Methylorubrum populi: one gene and its partners. The main gene of each other region encodes a partner of the protein of the gene in region 2 in a complex. Links are inferred from orthologs where the notes say so. Each region holds a gene or a part of one and is shown on either strand. Other genes may lie near its edges.

Evidence for each region.
Region 1: the proteins of MPPM_RS19520 (region 2) and pnp are in contact, whole or in part, in a cryo-EM structure (PDB 9QH0), measured with the Escherichia coli proteins. The link is inferred for Methylorubrum populi from one-to-one orthologs.
Region 3: the proteins of MPPM_RS19520 (region 2) and eno are in contact, whole or in part, in a solved structure (PDB 2FYM), measured with the Escherichia coli proteins. The link is inferred for Methylorubrum populi from one-to-one orthologs.

Annotation. Positions count from the first base shown.
Region 1 is NZ_AP014809.1:4,663,014-4,667,809, forward strand. Bases 847-3,853 are described here. They hold pnp (polyribonucleotide nucleotidyltransferase), read right to left. Parts: upstream 3,466-3,853; coding sequence 1,228-3,465; downstream 847-1,227. Other genes in these bases: rpsO (30S ribosomal protein S15), read right to left, coding at 3,742-3,853. Outside these bases: MPPM_RS21575 (TonB-dependent receptor), read right to left, coding at 1-795; more of rpsO, read right to left, coding at 3,854-4,011; MPPM_RS21590 (amino acid permease), read left to right, coding at 4,296-4,796. UniProt on the Escherichia coli protein: Involved in mRNA degradation. Catalyzes the phosphorolysis of single-stranded polyribonucleotides processively in the 3'- to 5'-direction. Also involved, along with RNase II, in tRNA processing.
Region 2 is NZ_AP014809.1:4,202,158-4,207,693, forward strand. What follows is about bases 880-4,626. They hold MPPM_RS19520 (ribonuclease E/G), read right to left. Parts: upstream 4,245-4,626; coding sequence 1,080-4,244; downstream 880-1,079. Outside these bases: MPPM_RS28085 (hypothetical protein), read left to right, coding at 1-325; MPPM_RS28990 (hypothetical protein), read left to right, coding at 4,790-5,128; MPPM_RS19530 (N-acetylmuramoyl-L-alanine amidase), read left to right, coding at 5,270-5,536. UniProt on the Escherichia coli protein: Endoribonuclease that plays a central role in RNA processing and decay. Required for the maturation of 5S and 16S rRNAs and the majority of tRNAs. Also involved in the degradation of most mRNAs.
Region 3 is NZ_AP014809.1:3,323,199-3,327,891, forward strand. The notes cover bases 1,041-3,944. They hold eno (phosphopyruvate hydratase), read left to right. Parts: upstream 1,041-1,799; coding sequence 1,800-3,089; downstream 3,090-3,944. Other genes in these bases: MPPM_RS15240 (hypothetical protein), read left to right, coding at 1,041-1,058; queF (preQ(1) synthase), read right to left, coding at 1,074-1,535; MPPM_RS15255 (FtsB family cell division protein), read left to right, coding at 3,232-3,543; pdhA (pyruvate dehydrogenase (acetyl-transferring) E1 component subunit alpha), read left to right, coding at 3,719-3,944. Also shown: MPPM_RS15235 (hypothetical protein), read left to right, coding at 66-368; more of MPPM_RS15240, read left to right, coding at 540-1,040; more of pdhA, read left to right, coding at 3,945-4,693. UniProt on the Escherichia coli protein: Catalyzes the reversible conversion of 2-phosphoglycerate (2-PG) into phosphoenolpyruvate (PEP). It is essential for the degradation of carbohydrates via glycolysis.

The DNA of each region.
Region 1 (4,796 bases), 460 kb from region 2 along the record:
GTTCACGCCGTAGCGGCGGATGTCGATGAAGTCGCGGTAGGTCGCCGTATCCTCGAACACGCCGTTCATGCGGACGAAGACGGTGTCGGAGACGCGGTCGCCGACATCGACCGCCATGCGCTTGTTCCAGAACTGGCCGCCCTGCACCAGCACCTCGCGGACGGCCAAGCCGTCGGCTTCCTTCAGCACGCGGTTGACCACGCCGCCGCCGCCGCCGCGGCCGAAGATCATCGCGTTGGGGCCTTTCAGCACCTCGATGCGCTGGGTGTTGTAGAGGTCGCGGTAGTAGCGCGCGTCGTCGCGGATGCCGTTGACGAAGAAGTCGGCGGTCGTGCGCTGGCCGCGGATCAGGAGTTCGTCGCGGTGGCCCTCGCCCTGGGCGATGGCGACGCCGGGCACGTAGCGCAGCGCCTCGCCGATCGACTGGACGTTCTGGTCGCGGATCTGCGCCTCCGTCACCACCGAGATCGCCTGCGGCGTGTCGATCAGCGGCGTGTCGGTCTTGGTGGAGGAGCGCAGGCGCCGGGCGACGTAGCCCGCCTGGGAGCCGGAACTGTCGACGACGAGGCCGCGCCCGAGCCCCGAGCCGGCCACGCTGATCATGTCGAGGGTGACGCCACCGACCGAGGGGGACGCGGCGAGCGGATGGAGCGCTTGAGCTGTCGGCAGGCCGGTGTTGATTTCGGTGACTTGTGCTTGGGCTGGATGGATTAAAGCCGCCGCGATGCTGGCTGAAGCGACGGAGCTCAGCAACAACGGCCGCAGCAAAGCACGGCTCTTGCGAGCGTTCTTCATAAGTCTTCCCCCTTATTTTATTAGAATAGACGGGGAAGGCTTGGCCATAATCCGGGCCGGTTTCGCGAAATACGAACTATTCCGGATCTGCCGATATCTTATGGAAATTAGGCAATTGGGCCTGTGCCGTTGCGCAATTCACTGAGGCGGATGATACCGTTTTCGGTTGATCGCCTCGGGTTTTACCAAACGCCGTCATCGCGAGGCGAAGCCGAAGCGATCCAGGGCGCGACCTTTTCGCAGATGTCGCGCACTGGATTGCCACGGCTTCGCCTCGCGATGACGGAGAAGCGACCGGCGTCATAAACCGGATGACGGGCGAGAGATCGTTCGCGCGGCCGGAGTGCTCCGAACCGACCGGCCAATAGCAAAGAGCGCGGCCCCCGGAGGGACCGCGCTCTTCAAGCACTCGATGGGACGGTGAGGGAGGGCTTACTCGCCCGCCGATTCCCGGCGGCGCTCGCCGCGGTCGCGGCGGGGGCCGCGGTCGCCGCGATCACCCCGGTCGCTGCGCTCCTCGCGCTCCGGCTCGCCGCGCTCCGCGCGCTCGGCCTTGAGCTTCTCGGTGATGTCCTCGCCGGTCTCCTGATCGACGACCTTCATCGACAGGCGGATCTTGCCGCGCTCGTCGGCGCCGAGGAACTTCACCTTGACCTTCTGGCCCTCCTTCACGACGTCGCCGACCTTGGCGACGCGCTGCGGGGCGAGCTCCGAGATGTGGACGAGGCCGTCCTTGGCGCCGAAGAAGTTCACGAAGGCGCCGAACTCCATGATCTTGACGATCGTGCCGTCGTAGATCGTGCCGGCCTCGGGCTCGGCGACGATGGAGCGGATCCAGTTATAGGCCGCCTTGATCGCCTTGCCGTCGGAGGAGGCGATCTTCACGACGCCGGTATCCTCGATGTTGATCTTGGCGCCGGTCTTCTCGACGATCTCGCGGATGATCTTGCCGCCGGTGCCGATCACGTCGCGGATCTTGTCGGTGGGGATCTGCATCGTCTCGATGCGCGGCGCGTACTCGCCGAGCTCCGGACGGGCCGCGGTCAGGGCCTGGGCCATCTCGCCGAGGATGTGGGCGCGGCCGTCCTTCGCCTGGGCGAGGGCGACGCGCATGATCTCCTCGGTGATGCCGGCGATCTTGATGTCCATCTGGAGCGAGGTGATGCCCTCGTCCGTGCCGGCCACCTTGAAGTCCATGTCGCCGAGGTGATCCTCGTCGCCGAGGATGTCGGAGAGCACCGCGAAACGCTCGCCTTCGAGGATGAGGCCCATGGCGATGCCGGCCACCGGACGGCGCAGGGGCACGCCCGCATCCATCAGCGACAGCGAGCCGCCGCAGACGGAGGCCATGGAGGAGGAGCCGTTCGACTCGGTGATCTCGGAGACCACGCGGATCGTGTACGGGAACTCGTGGGCCGGCGGCAGAACGGGCCGGATCGCGCGCCAGGCGAGCTTGCCGTGGCCGATCTCGCGGCGGCCGGGCGAACCCATGCGGCCGGTCTCACCGACGGAGTAGGGAGGGAAGTTGTAGTGGAGCAGGAACCGCTCCTTGTAGGTCCCCTCCAGCGCGTCGATGAACTGCTCGTCCTCGCCGGTGCCGAGCGTGGCGACGACCAGCGCCTGGGTCTCGCCGCGGGTGAACAGCGAGGAGCCGTGGGCGCGGGGAAGCACGCCGACTTCCGAGACGATCGGACGGACCGTCTTCACGTCACGACCATCGATCCGGCTTCCGGTGTCGAGGATGTTCCAGCGGACCACCTTCGACTGGGCCTCCTTGAAGGCGGCCTTGACCTTCTCAGGCGAGAACTTCTGCTCGCCCTCGGCCGGGCAGAGGGCGGCGACCACCTTCGCCTTCACGGCATCGACGGCGGCATAGCGCTCCTGCTTGACGGTCTTCTTGTAGGCGTCGCGCAGCTCCGCCTCGCAGATGTCGAGGACGGCCTTCTCGACGTCGGCGTTCTCCGGCGGGGAGAAGTCGCGCGGCTCCTTGGCGGCCTTCTCGGCGAGACGGATGATCGCCTCGATGACCGGCTGGAAGTGCTTGTGGCCGAACATCACGGCCCCGAGCATCACGTCCTCGGAGAGCTCCTTGGCCTCGGACTCGACCATCAGCACGGCGTCCTGGGTGCCGGCGACGACGAGGTCGAGGGTGGACTCGGCGATCTCGGTCACCAGCGGGTTCAGCTTGTAGCCGCCGTTGAGGTAGCCGACGCGGGCGGCGCCGATCGGGCCCATGAACGGCACGCCGGACAGGGTCAGCGCGGCGGAGGCCGCCACCATCGAGACGATGTCGGGATCGTTCTCGAGGTCGTGGGAGAGGACGGTGACGACGACCTGGGTGTCGTTGCGCCAGCCCTCGACGAAGAGCGGGCGGATCGGCCGGTCGATCAGGCGGGAGACCAGGGTCTCCTTCTCGGAGGGACGGCCCTCGCGCTTGAAGTAGCCGCCCGGAATGCGGCCGGCGGCGTAGGCGCGCTCCTGGTAGTTCACGGTGAGCGGCATGAAGTCGATGCCGGCCTTGGGCTCCTTGGCCGCGACCACGGTCGCGAGCACGGTGGTCTCGCCGTAGGTGGCGACCACGGCGCCGTCCGCCTGGCGGGCGGTCTTGCCGGTCTCGAGGACGAGCTTGCGGTCGCCCCAGATCAGCTCTTCACGTTGTACGTCGAACATGTGTGTCTTCTGCCTTCGAACATGCGGGTCGGGCGAGCCCGGCGCCGCCAGAGGCAAGACGGCGAGACGCTTCATCGTTGAACGGAAGCGTCTCGCGATCCTGCCCTGGCGCCCTTTGCCTTCAAGCCGCCCGGGGCGGACCGGCCGGGCCCCATGCCCGGACAGTCCCTCTTGGTGTGCCGTGCTCTCTTGGCGCCGAACTTGGCGCCGAACCGGTGTCCGCTTCGGCTGAGAGCACGTGTGAAAACGCGGTCCCGAGGGACCGCGCGGATAGCCTTAGCGGCGGATGCCGAGGCGCTCGATGAGGGTGCGGTAGCGCGCCTCTTCCTTGCGCTTCAGGTAGTCGAGCAGCGAGCGGCGCTGCGACACCAGCTTCAGGAGGCCGCGGCGGGAGTGGTTGTCCTTGCCGTGGGTCTTGAAGTGGGCGGTCAGGTTGGTGATCCGCTCGGTGAGGATGGCGATCTGGACCTCCGGCGAGCCGGTGTCCTTGTTGCCCTTGGCGTATTCCTTGATGAGCGCGGTCTTGCGCTCTGCCGTGATCGACATCGCAGGCCTTTCAGATGAGGTTTGGGTCGGAGGCGCCGCCCACGGGAGGGGAAGGGCGCCTTTGAGAAACTTGCGGTCGGGCCGGTGCCGGGATGTCGTCCAGCACGGTCAGCCGCAAGCGGCACAAGCCCCGCCCGGTGACCGGGTCGAGGCGGCGCGGACCATACACGAAATTGCGGGAAGTGCCAGTGCTGCCCGCCCGGGCGATATCGGCTTCACACGGCCTCACGCCCGGCGCGGATTTCGCGTTGCCGGATGCAACCGCCTCAGCCATGCGAGACTTCATGCCCCTTCCCGCCCTCGGCGCCCGCAAGCCCATCGCCGCCCTCGTCGCCGACGAGGCCGATCCGAGCGGTCCGACCCTGGCCAGGAATCTCTCCGCCTTCAGCCTCGTCTGCATCGGCGTCGGAGCGACGGTCGGGGCGGGGATCTTCGTGCTCACCGGCACGGCGGCGGCCAATTTCGCCGGGCCGGGGCTGATGCTCTCCTTCGTGCTCGGGGCGGTGGCGAGCGGGCTGGTGGCGCTCTGCTACGCCGAACTCGCCGCGATGATCCCCGTGGCCGGCTCGACCTATTCCTACACCTACGCGACGCTGGGCGCGCTGCCGGCCTGGATCATCGGCTGGGATCTGGTGCTCGAATTCGCCATGGCCGCGGCGACCATCGCCGTCGGCTGGTCGGGCTACGCGCAGAGCCTGCTCGCCGATATGGGCCTGCGGTTGCCGGCCGCGCTCGCCGCGGCGCCGGGGGAGGGCGGCTTCGTCGACTTGCCGGCGGCCCTCGTG
Region 2 (5,536 bases):
ACTACAGATTATCTCAACTACTCGAATTGCATCGCGTTACTCGAAACCACCAACGGCCGCGCAAATCGCACTAACGACCCAGCGTCTCTACAAAATAATAATCCGATCGATCGTCCAGAGTACGGGCAATGCGAGTTTGAGTGGATGCGTGATGTCTTTCGCGAACAGCATCGTTGAACACGACCGGAAATCGTCGGATTTTTGTGCCCCTGATCGCGCGCATTTGGTCCATCAGGGCGTGCTGAGGGAACGCGAAATCGATGGTTGCCAAGCCGTCGCACAGGGCAAAAGCCGAGGCCTCATTTCGTTTTTGAGATTAGAATAGTTGGCCGGGAAGTCGTGTCGATCCTTACAAAAATGCCTCTTAAATTTTCAGCCCGCACGCGACATACGGAACTTTCCGACATCTCAGATCACGAATGCGAATGCCTGCTGGCCAAAATTCCAGCGGCCGTCGGCATCTTGGATGAGACCACAGCCCGTTCCGGTCGCAGGCCTCTGATGCACCAGGCAGCCCTCAAGCCGACATTTCTATTTCTCGTATAAGAGAGCGAGCGGGCGCGACCGCATCGTCCGCTTCCTCTCGCTCTCACTCTCGCTCGGAAGCCGACAGGCAGAAAGCCACCTGTTCCAATCGTACTCTCAGGCCCACTATGCGGCCGGAAAGCAGACCTTCCTAGGGTCTGCAAAGGCTCGAAGGCAGCCCTCCGCACGGTTGAGCGGGTTGAGTTTGGACCCGAGGCGTCACCGTCGCTCCACCCGATACAGCATCGGGCCGAGGGGAGCCCCAGCGGCCGAAGGGTAGCCCGACGCCGGCCCCGCAACCGAGCCGACGAGCCGATCGCGGGCATTGTTCGATGAACCGCTTCCCTACGGCGCTGCCACGCCGGATCTCGCCGACGCGGCCCCCGGGCAGGATCTGGATCCGCCATCCGGAGGGGGCGGCCAGAGCGGGATTGATTTCTCAGTTCGCGCTTCGGCCCAGTCCGTGACCGCCTCGGCGATGCTCGCGAGACACCCGCTCCGCCGTCGCGCGCCCGAATCGGGGCGGCCGGTGACCGGAAGTCTCGCGAGCCTTCTCACTCTCCCGTGAGCGCCGCCTTGGTGCGCGACCACCAGCCGGCCCGCTTCGGGCGGTTCGGATCCGGCGGCGTCAGCACCACCGCGACGGGTTCCGGCGCGGGCTCCGGAGCGGCCGCCTCGGTCGCGGCCTCGGCGACGGCCTCCGCGCGGATCGGCTCGGCTTCCGGTGCCGGGGCGACCGGGGGCCGCTCGGCGGCGCTGCCGTTCTCGGCGGCGAGCGAGACGGTGCTCACGTCGGCGTCGCTGACCGGCTCCTCGGGACCGACCGGAAGTGCGTCGGAGGCGGTTTCCTCGGGATGCGCTTCGGACGGGATCTCGTTCGCCTCGGAAGCCTGCTCGGAATCCGGGTCCGTGTCCGAGCGGTCGTTGCGCGCCTCGGTCCGGCCGCGCCCGCGGCCGCCCCGGCGCCCGCGACGGCGGCGGCGTCCATTGCCCTCGGCGTCGTCGCCGGCCTCGGCAGCCTCGGACGCGGTCTCATCACGCTCGGCCCCAGCTTCGACGGCCTCGGCGACCTCGCTCCCGGCCTCGGGCGCATCCTCGCCGTCCTCGACGCCGTCCTCAGAGTCGATCCCGTTCTCGTCGCCGCTCTCGTCGCCGCTCTCGTTCCGCGCGCGGGCCTCGCCCTCACCGGAGGAGCGCCCGCCGCGACGGCGCCGGCGGCGGCGGCGGCGTCCGCCGCCCTCCTCGGATCCTTCGGCGGTGCCCTCCGCGTCGGTCTCCGCCGAGCTCTCGGACGCCGTCTCGGACGCCGTCTCGGACTCTTCGCCCTCCAGGCTCTCGACCAGTTCGTCCTCGAACTCCTCGGCCTCGTAGACCGGCGAGATCGCGACCGCGCGCACGCCCGTGGCCGGGCCGATCTGCTTCACCGCCGGCTCGCCGCGTTCGAGCTGGAAGGCCGAGGTCGCCGTCAGCCGCTCGTCGGCGGAGATGGTGATCGCCACCTGGAAGCGCTGCTCCAGGTCGTAGAGATGCGCCCGCTTCTGGTTGAGGATGTAGAGCGCCACCTCGGTGCGGGTGCGCAGCACGAGGTTGTGGCTCGACGACTTGAGCAGCGCCTCCTCGATCGAGCGCAGGATGTGCAGGGCCACCGAGGAGGTCGCCCGAACGAAGCCCGAGCCGCCGCAATGGGCGCAGGGGATCGAGGAGGATTCGAGCACGCCGGTGCGGATGCGCTGGCGGCTCATCTCCAGCAGGCCGAAGGGCGAGATCCGCCCGACCTGGATGCGCGCCCGGTCGTTCTTGAGCGCCTCGTTGAGCCGCTTCTCGACCGCCCGGTTGTTGCGCTTTTCCTCCATGTCGATGAAGTCGATCACGACGAGGCCGGCCAGGTCGCGCAGGCGCACCTGCCGGGCGACCTCTTCCGCCGCCTCAAGGTTCGTCTTGAGCGCGGTGTCCTCGATGTCGTGCTCGCGGGTCGCGCGGCCCGAGTTCACGTCGATCGAGACCAGCGCCTCGGTCGGGTTGATGACGAGGTAGCCGCCGGAGCGGAGCGCCACGTGGGTCGAGAACATCGCGTCGAGCTGCTGCTCGACGCCGTAGCGGGCGAAGATCGGCGTCGGGTCGCGGTAGGGCTTCACCACCTTCGACTGGCCGGGCATCAGCATCCGCATGAAGTCCTTGGCCTCGCGGTAGGCATCCTCGCCGGAGACCAGAACCTCGTCGAGATCCTTGTTGTAGAGGTCGCGGATCGCCCGCTTGATCAGCGAGCCCTCCTCGTAGACCAGCGCCGGGGCGGTTGAGGACAGCGTCAGCTCGCGCACGCTCTCCCACAGGCGCATCAGGTACTCGAAGTCGCGCTTGATCTCGGGCTTGGTGCGCGAGGCGCCGGCCGTGCGCAGGATGATCCCCATCCCCTCCGGCACGTCGAGATCGGCCACGACCTCCTTCAGGCGCTTGCGGTCGGCGGCCGAGGTGATCTTGCGGGAGATGCCGCCGCCGCGACCGGTATTCGGCATCAGCACCGAGTAGCGGCCGGCGAGCGACAGGTAGGTGGTGAGCGCCGCGCCCTTGGTGCCGCGCTCCTCCTTGACGACCTGGACGAGGATGATCTGGCGGCGCTTGATCACCTCCTGGATCTTGTAGTGGCGGCGATAGGCGCGCGGGCGCTCGGGGATCTCGGCGAGCGCATCGCCCGCGCCGCCGACCTGCGCGACCCGCGCCTCGCCGTCCTCGGATTCCTCGTCCTCTTCCTCGTCGTCCGCATCGTCATCGTCGTCGTCGGACTCGTCGTCATCCGAGTCCTCGTCGTCTTCCTCGTCCTCATCCTCATCGGACTCGTCGTCGGAATCCTCGTCCTCGTCCGTCTCCACGGTCTCGGAGACCGGCGCGGAGGCGGCGACGGGCTGCGGCTCGACGGTCTCGGCAGCCTCCGCGGAATCCGCGGCCTCGACCGGCGGATTGGGGGCCTCGGAGATCGCGGCGATATCGGACGGCTCGACCGTGGCGGTCTGCGTGGCGGCAGCCTCGGCGGATTCGGCGGCAGGCTCGGCCGCCGCGTCGCCCTCGGGCGCGCCGGGGGCCAGCGCCGCTTCGGGCAGGCTCGCGGAGGCGTCGCCGCCGGTCTCGACCGGGGCGGAGGCGCCGTCCGCGGCCGGCTCGGCGCTGGATTCGGGGTTGGACTCGGCGGGTTCGTCGCCCAGGGGCCGCTCCTCGACGAGGGCGGCGCGCACCGCCTCGATCGCCTCCGGCGCCGGCGCGTCGGCGGCCTGGCCCTCGCCGGGGATCGCGTCGTTCTCGGAGACGGTTTCCGCGACCGCCTCCTGCGACTTCACCGTGTCGTCGTGGCGCGAGCCGCGGGCCTCGGCCCGGCGTCCGCGCGAGCGGCGGCCGCGCGGCGGGCGGCGCTCCTCGCGCTCGCGGTGCTCCTCCTCCTCGCGCGCCTCGGCCTCGATCAGCGCGAGGCGGTCGGCCATCGGGATCTGGTAATAGTCGGGATGGATCTCGTTGAAGGCGAGGAAGCCGTGGCGGTTGCCGCCGTACTCAACGAAGGCCGCCTGGAGCGAGGGCTCCACGCGGGTCACCTTGGCGAGATAGATATTGCCCCTCAGAGGGCGGCGGTTGGCCGCCTCGAAATCAAATTCCTCGACCCGTGAGCCTTGCACGGTGACGACCCGGGTCTCCTCCGGATGCGTCGCGTCGATGAGCATCTTGTTGTTGGCCATGACGAACTTTCGACATGGCGGCCGACGTCGTTCTCCTCACGCGTGAGCCGCGCGGTCCCGGCGGGGCCTCCCCCGGCCCTGCGGCCGGTGGGAACAGGGCTCGCGCCGGCCTCGTCGCCGAGGCCGCGGATGGTGCGGGGAGGGGATTGCCGTCAACCGCCTTCTGGCGCCGGGCATCGGCGCGCTGGGGGTTGAACAGGGCCGGGGCGACGGAAGGGGCGAGGCGACGCGAAAACCGCGCGCCTTCGGCACGAGCAGCGGCAACCGATGCTGTGCGTCCTCCCATCCTGATCCGGCCTCGCGAAGATGGTGGGCCGGTTGAGCGGCCCGTACAGATTTCATGGGCGCGACCGCCCCGGAATAATCGGGAGGCCGCGAATACCGTGACACCCGCCCGGATGCCGGGAGGCGCCGACTGACGCTGCCAATTCGAGCGAGGTGGGCGCCGACATGCCCCGGGCGCGCCCGGGGGCCGCCGAAGCGCCAACCCGGGAATGGGGTCGATATCATTACAGAGTGTCGCGGGAGAATTGCAAGGGTTCCGTATGATGGCGCTCGACACTTCGTTACAGGCGCGCGGCGTCGTTCCTGCCGTCTTCGTGAACCGGATGTCGCCCTGCGGGCTTGAAGCAGGCGAACGCCGCCGGCACCGCCGGGCGGCAGGGGAGGGCTTCGCGGTGTCGGCTTCGGAACAATCACTCGCCTCGGTGGCCAGGGACGGGCGCGAGGCCCGCTACCGGGGCGACCCGGCCAGCGCCAACCCGCACCCGGAGGGCTCCGAAGCGCATGCGGTCTGGCGACGGGCCTGGGAGACCCCCGAGGGCGAGGGGGCGGAGCGAGAGTCGCCCGAGCGCCGGACATCCCAAACGCCCCTCTCATCCTGAGGGAAGGGCAGGAGCCCACAGCCACAGGTGGTGTCGCTCTTGCACAACAGCGTTCCCAGGATTGCGGCCGGCGGGGTGAGGAACGGTTAACCATCTCGGCCGTATCCCGTATCGGAGGCTCCCCGGAACCTTGGCCGACCGATGCCGCACAGCACCCGCCTGCCCCGCACCGGACTTCTTCGCACCGTCGCCGCCCTCGCGCTCGCGGCCGGCACGCTCCTGGCCGCCGGGCCCGTACCGGCTCAGGACGGCCCCGCCGGCCCGCAATTCGGCGGCGCGGCGGTGGCGATCGCCGCCGAGACCGCGACCCGGGACGGCACCACGCGGCTGACTCTCACCCTGTCGAAGGCGATCGAGGCCCACGCCTTCGTGATGGAGCGGCCGGACCGGGCGGTGATCGACCTGCCC
Region 3 (4,693 bases), 880 kb from region 2 along the record:
CAAAGCTCGGATGTTTGAACGCCAGAATGCTCTCGCAACGACGCTTCTGGATCGGAAAGGACGCTATGCGTAAGCTCGCTCTTGTGACTGCCGCCCTGATCTCGGTCGGCACGCTGACCGCAACCTCCGCCGACGCGCGCCCCTATGGCCGCGGCTACGGTCATCACCACGGCCATTATCACGGCGGCTACGGCCCGCGCGCCTATTACGGCGGTCGCCGCCGCGGCATCGGCACCGGAGCCGCCGTCGGTCTCGGTATTGCGGGCCTCGCGGCCGGCGCGATTGCCGCCGGCGCCGCGCGCGACGCCTATGCCCGCGACAGCTATTACGGCCGCCCGGCCTACGGCTACTACGATTACGGCTACTGAGTTCTAAACCTCTGACGCGCGGAAAAGGCGGCCGGGCGACCGGCCGCCTTTTCCGTGCGCGCCGTCGCCGAGGCTTGAAGCAGGCATCGCGTCGGACGAGACCGGACCAGGATTGCAACCTGGGCGGCAATGAGACAGGTTCCGCCGCATCGCAGCAATCGCGGGGGAATCATGCCTGTCATCGCAGCCGTCGTCGGAGCGGTCATGACGGGGTTGATGTACTACTTCATCTACGGAAACGGGATGGAACAGCTCGACCGTTTCCTCGGTGACCGGCGCAATGCGAAGCTGAGGGCGCGCAGCGAAACCGCCTTCCGCGCCGCGCCGCTGCGCGCGATTCGCGACCCTGCCGATGCCGCCGGCGTCCTGATGATCCTGGTCGCGCTCGCTCGCGGCACCCCGACGCCGGAGCAGGAAGCGGTCATCGAGGCGGAGATGCGCAAAGTCACCGCCCCCGATGACGATCACGGCACGCGCATGGCCTATATCCGGCACGCCGCCGCCCAGGCCTCCGACGCCGACACCGCGGTCGACCATCTCGCCCCGCTCCTGCGCGAAAAGCTCGATGCGTCCGAGCGCGACGATCTCGAACGGATGCTGGAGGCGGTGGCCGTCGTCCATGGCGGCCCGATCGACGCGCAGGAGAAGCTGATCGCCCGCACCGTGCGCGTCCTGGCCGAGCCGCTGTGACGGCAGACGCGGCGATCAGCCCCGGCCGCGATAGGGCGCGACGCCCTGGTCCGGGAGCCAGACCGCTTTCGGCGGCTCGCCCGTCTGCCAGAACACATCGATCGGAATGCCGCCGCGGGGATACCAGTAGCCGCCGATGCGCAGCCAGCGCGGTTCGAGCAAGGTGGCGAGCCGCCGCCCGATCCCGACGGTGCAATCCTCGTGGAATGCGCCGTGATTGCGGAAGGCCCCGAGGTAGAGCTTCAGCGACTTCGACTCCACGAGCCAGCGGTCCGGCACGTAGTCGATGACGAGTGTTGCGAAATCCGGCTGACCCGTCACCGGGCAGAGCGATGTGAATTCCGGTGCGGTGAAGCGGGCGAGATAGTCGGTATCGGCATGCGGGTTCGGCACGCGGTCGAGTTGCGCGTCTTCCGGCGAGGTCGGGAGCGACGTCTGCCGTCCGAGTTGCTTGGCATGAGTCTCGATCGAATCCATCGATGCCCTATACGCGGCCCGCGCACGCCCGCCTATGGCAGGCCGTGAATGCCAGGGTTTCCATCGGATCGGCGGTGCGAGCCCGATAAAATTCGCTGCATCGCGCCGATTTTGTCGAAACAGCCCGGCCCCGAGCACCCGCCGGGAGCTTGCCGACGTCCCGAGGTTGGCGGATAAGCCCGCGACGCAGAGCGTCGCAGGACGCGCGGGCCTCGAAGGAATCCGCGAGACGGCCCCGCCGCGACGCGCCGCCAAGGAGCGCCCATGACCGCGATCACCAATATCGCCGCCCGCGAGATTCTCGACAGCCGCGGCAACCCGACCGTCGAAGTCGATGTCCTGTTGGAGGATGGGTCCTTCGGTCGCGCCGCGGTCCCCTCCGGCGCCTCCACCGGCGCGCACGAGGCGGTCGAGCTGCGCGACGGCGACAAGGGTCGCTACAACGGCAAGGGCGTGCTCAAGGCCGTCGATGCGGTGCAGACCGAGATTCTCGACGCGATCGGCGGAATGGATGCCGAGGATCAGGTCGCGGTCGACGAGGCGATGATCGCCCTCGACGGTACGCCGAACAAGGCCCGCCTTGGCGCCAACGCCATTCTCGGCGTCTCGCTCGCCGTGGCGAAGGCCGCGGCCGAGACCGCCGGCCTGCCGCTCTACCGCTACGTCGGCGGCGTGCAGGGCCGGGTGCTGCCGGTGCCGATGATGAACATCGTCAACGGCGGGGCGCACGCCGACAACCCGATCGACTTCCAGGAATTCATGGTGATGCCGGTCGGCGCCACCTCGCTGTCCGACGCGGTGCGGATGGGCGCGGAGATCTTCCACACCCTCAAGAGCGCCCTGAAGAAGGCCGGCCACAACACCAATGTCGGCGACGAGGGCGGCTTCGCCCCGAACCTGCCGTCGGCCGAGGCCGCCCTCGACTTCGTCATGGAATCGATCAATGCCGCCGGCTTCAAGCCCGGCAGCGACGTGGTGCTGGCGCTCGACTGCGCCGCGACCGAGTTCTTCAAGGACGGCGCCTACCACTACGAGGGCGAGGGCCAGACCCGCTCGATCGAGGCCCAGGTCGAATACCTCGCCAAGCTGACCGCGGCCTACCCGATCCTCTCCATCGAGGACGGCATGTCCGAGGACGATTGGGAGGGCTGGAAGCTCCTCACCGACCGGATCGGCAACCGGGTGCAGCTCGTCGGCGACGACCTGTTCGTCACCAATGTCGAGCGTCTCGCCCGCGGCATCGAGTCCGGCACCGGCAACTCGATCCTCGTGAAGGTCAATCAGATCGGCTCGCTCACCGAGACGCTCGCCGCCGTCGATATGGCTCAACGTGCCGGCTACACCGCGGTGATGTCGCACCGCTCCGGCGAGACCGAGGATTCGACGATCGCCGACCTTGCCGTCGCGACGAATTGCGGGCAGATCAAGACCGGCTCGCTCGCCCGCTCGGACAGACTGGCCAAGTACAACCAGCTCATCCGCATCGAGGAAGGCCTCGGTGCCCAGGCTCTCTACGCCGGCCGCAGCGCGATCCGTCAGCTCGCCGGACGCTGAACCGTCCCGCAATCGGGTATGAGATCGAGGGCGCGCCCGACCGGTCCGGTCGGACGCGCCTTTTCGCAAGCTCGGACCCGGCCGTGATGGTGGCGGATGGAAACCCTTTCTTCACCCTGTTCGGGCGAAGCTTTCACCCGCCATGGTCATCCGTCGCCGCGTCCGCGCCATCGTCGTTCCCGCCGTCCTGTGGACGGTCTCCGCCCTCGTGGTCGGCTACTTCGTGCATCAGGCCGAGAGCGGCAGCCGCGGCCTGGAGGCCAAGCGGGTTCTGAAGGTCGAAGCCTATGGACTGACCCAGGAGTTGAACGCGGCGAAAGCGGAGCGGGCCACCTGGGAGCACAGAGTGTCCCTGCTGCGAAGCGAGCAGATCGACCGCGACCTTTTGGAAGAACGAGCGCGCGTTGTCCTCGGGCGGGTTCACGCAAACGACCTTGTGATTATCGGTCCGTGAATTTTATTTCCGCGGTGTTCAACTCGTAAAAGTTTCATTTGCACTGTCTTCGCAGCCAGACCCTTGCTGCAATCGTAGCGGTAACAGCACTTGATGGCTGTCAGCACGCCCCTCGATTTCCGCAAATCGCTGCCCTAGAACCCCTGCCAACAGAGCGTGATGTTGGGAGGACGCGATGGCTGCGGGCAGCGAGGCGGGGAAACCTGCGGCGGGAACGGACGCGCCGCAACATCAGCCGGCTCCGAATATTCCCCAGTTCACGAAGGACGAAGATCTTCACGCCTATCGCGAGATGCTGTTGATCCGCCGCTTCGAGGAGAAGGCGGGACAGCTCTACGGCATGGGCCTGATCGGCGGCTTCTGCCATCTCTATATCGGCCAGGAAGCGGTCGTCGTCGGCATGCAGATGGCCGGCGAGGACGGTGACCAGAACATCACCGGCTACCGCGATCACGGTCACATGCTCGCCTGCGGCATGGATCCGAAGGGCGTGATGGCCGAGCTGACCGGGCGCCGCGGAGGCTATTCCCGCGGCAAGGGCGGCTCGATGCACATGTTCAGCCGCGAGAAGCAGTTCTTCGGCGGCCACGGCATCGTCGGTGCGCAGGTCGCGCTCGGCACCGGCCTCGCCTTCGCCGACGCCTACCTCAAGAACGGCAAGGTCAGCTTCACCTATATGGGCGACGGCGCGGCCAACCAGGGTCAGGTCTACGAGAGCTTCAACATGGCGGCTCTGTGGAAGCTGCCGGTGGTCTACGTGATCGAGAACAACCGCTACGCCATGGGCACCTCGGTGGCCCGCGCCTCGGCGCAGACGGACTTCTCGAAGCGCGGTCTCTCCTTCGGCATTCCCGGCGAGCAGGTCGACGGCATGGACGTGCGCACGGTCCGCGAGGCCGCGGCACGTGCGATCAACCACGCCCGCTCGGGCGAGGGCCCCTACATCCTCGAGATGCAGACCTACCGTTATCGCGGCCATTCGATGTCCGATCCGGCCAAGTACCGGTCGAAGGACGAAGTCTCGAAGATGCGCGACGAACACGATCCGATCGAGATGGTGCGCAAGCGCCTGCTCGAGGCGCACGGCGTACCCGAGGCCGACCTGAAGGGCATCGACGCCAAGGTCCGCGAGATCGTCAACGAATCCGCC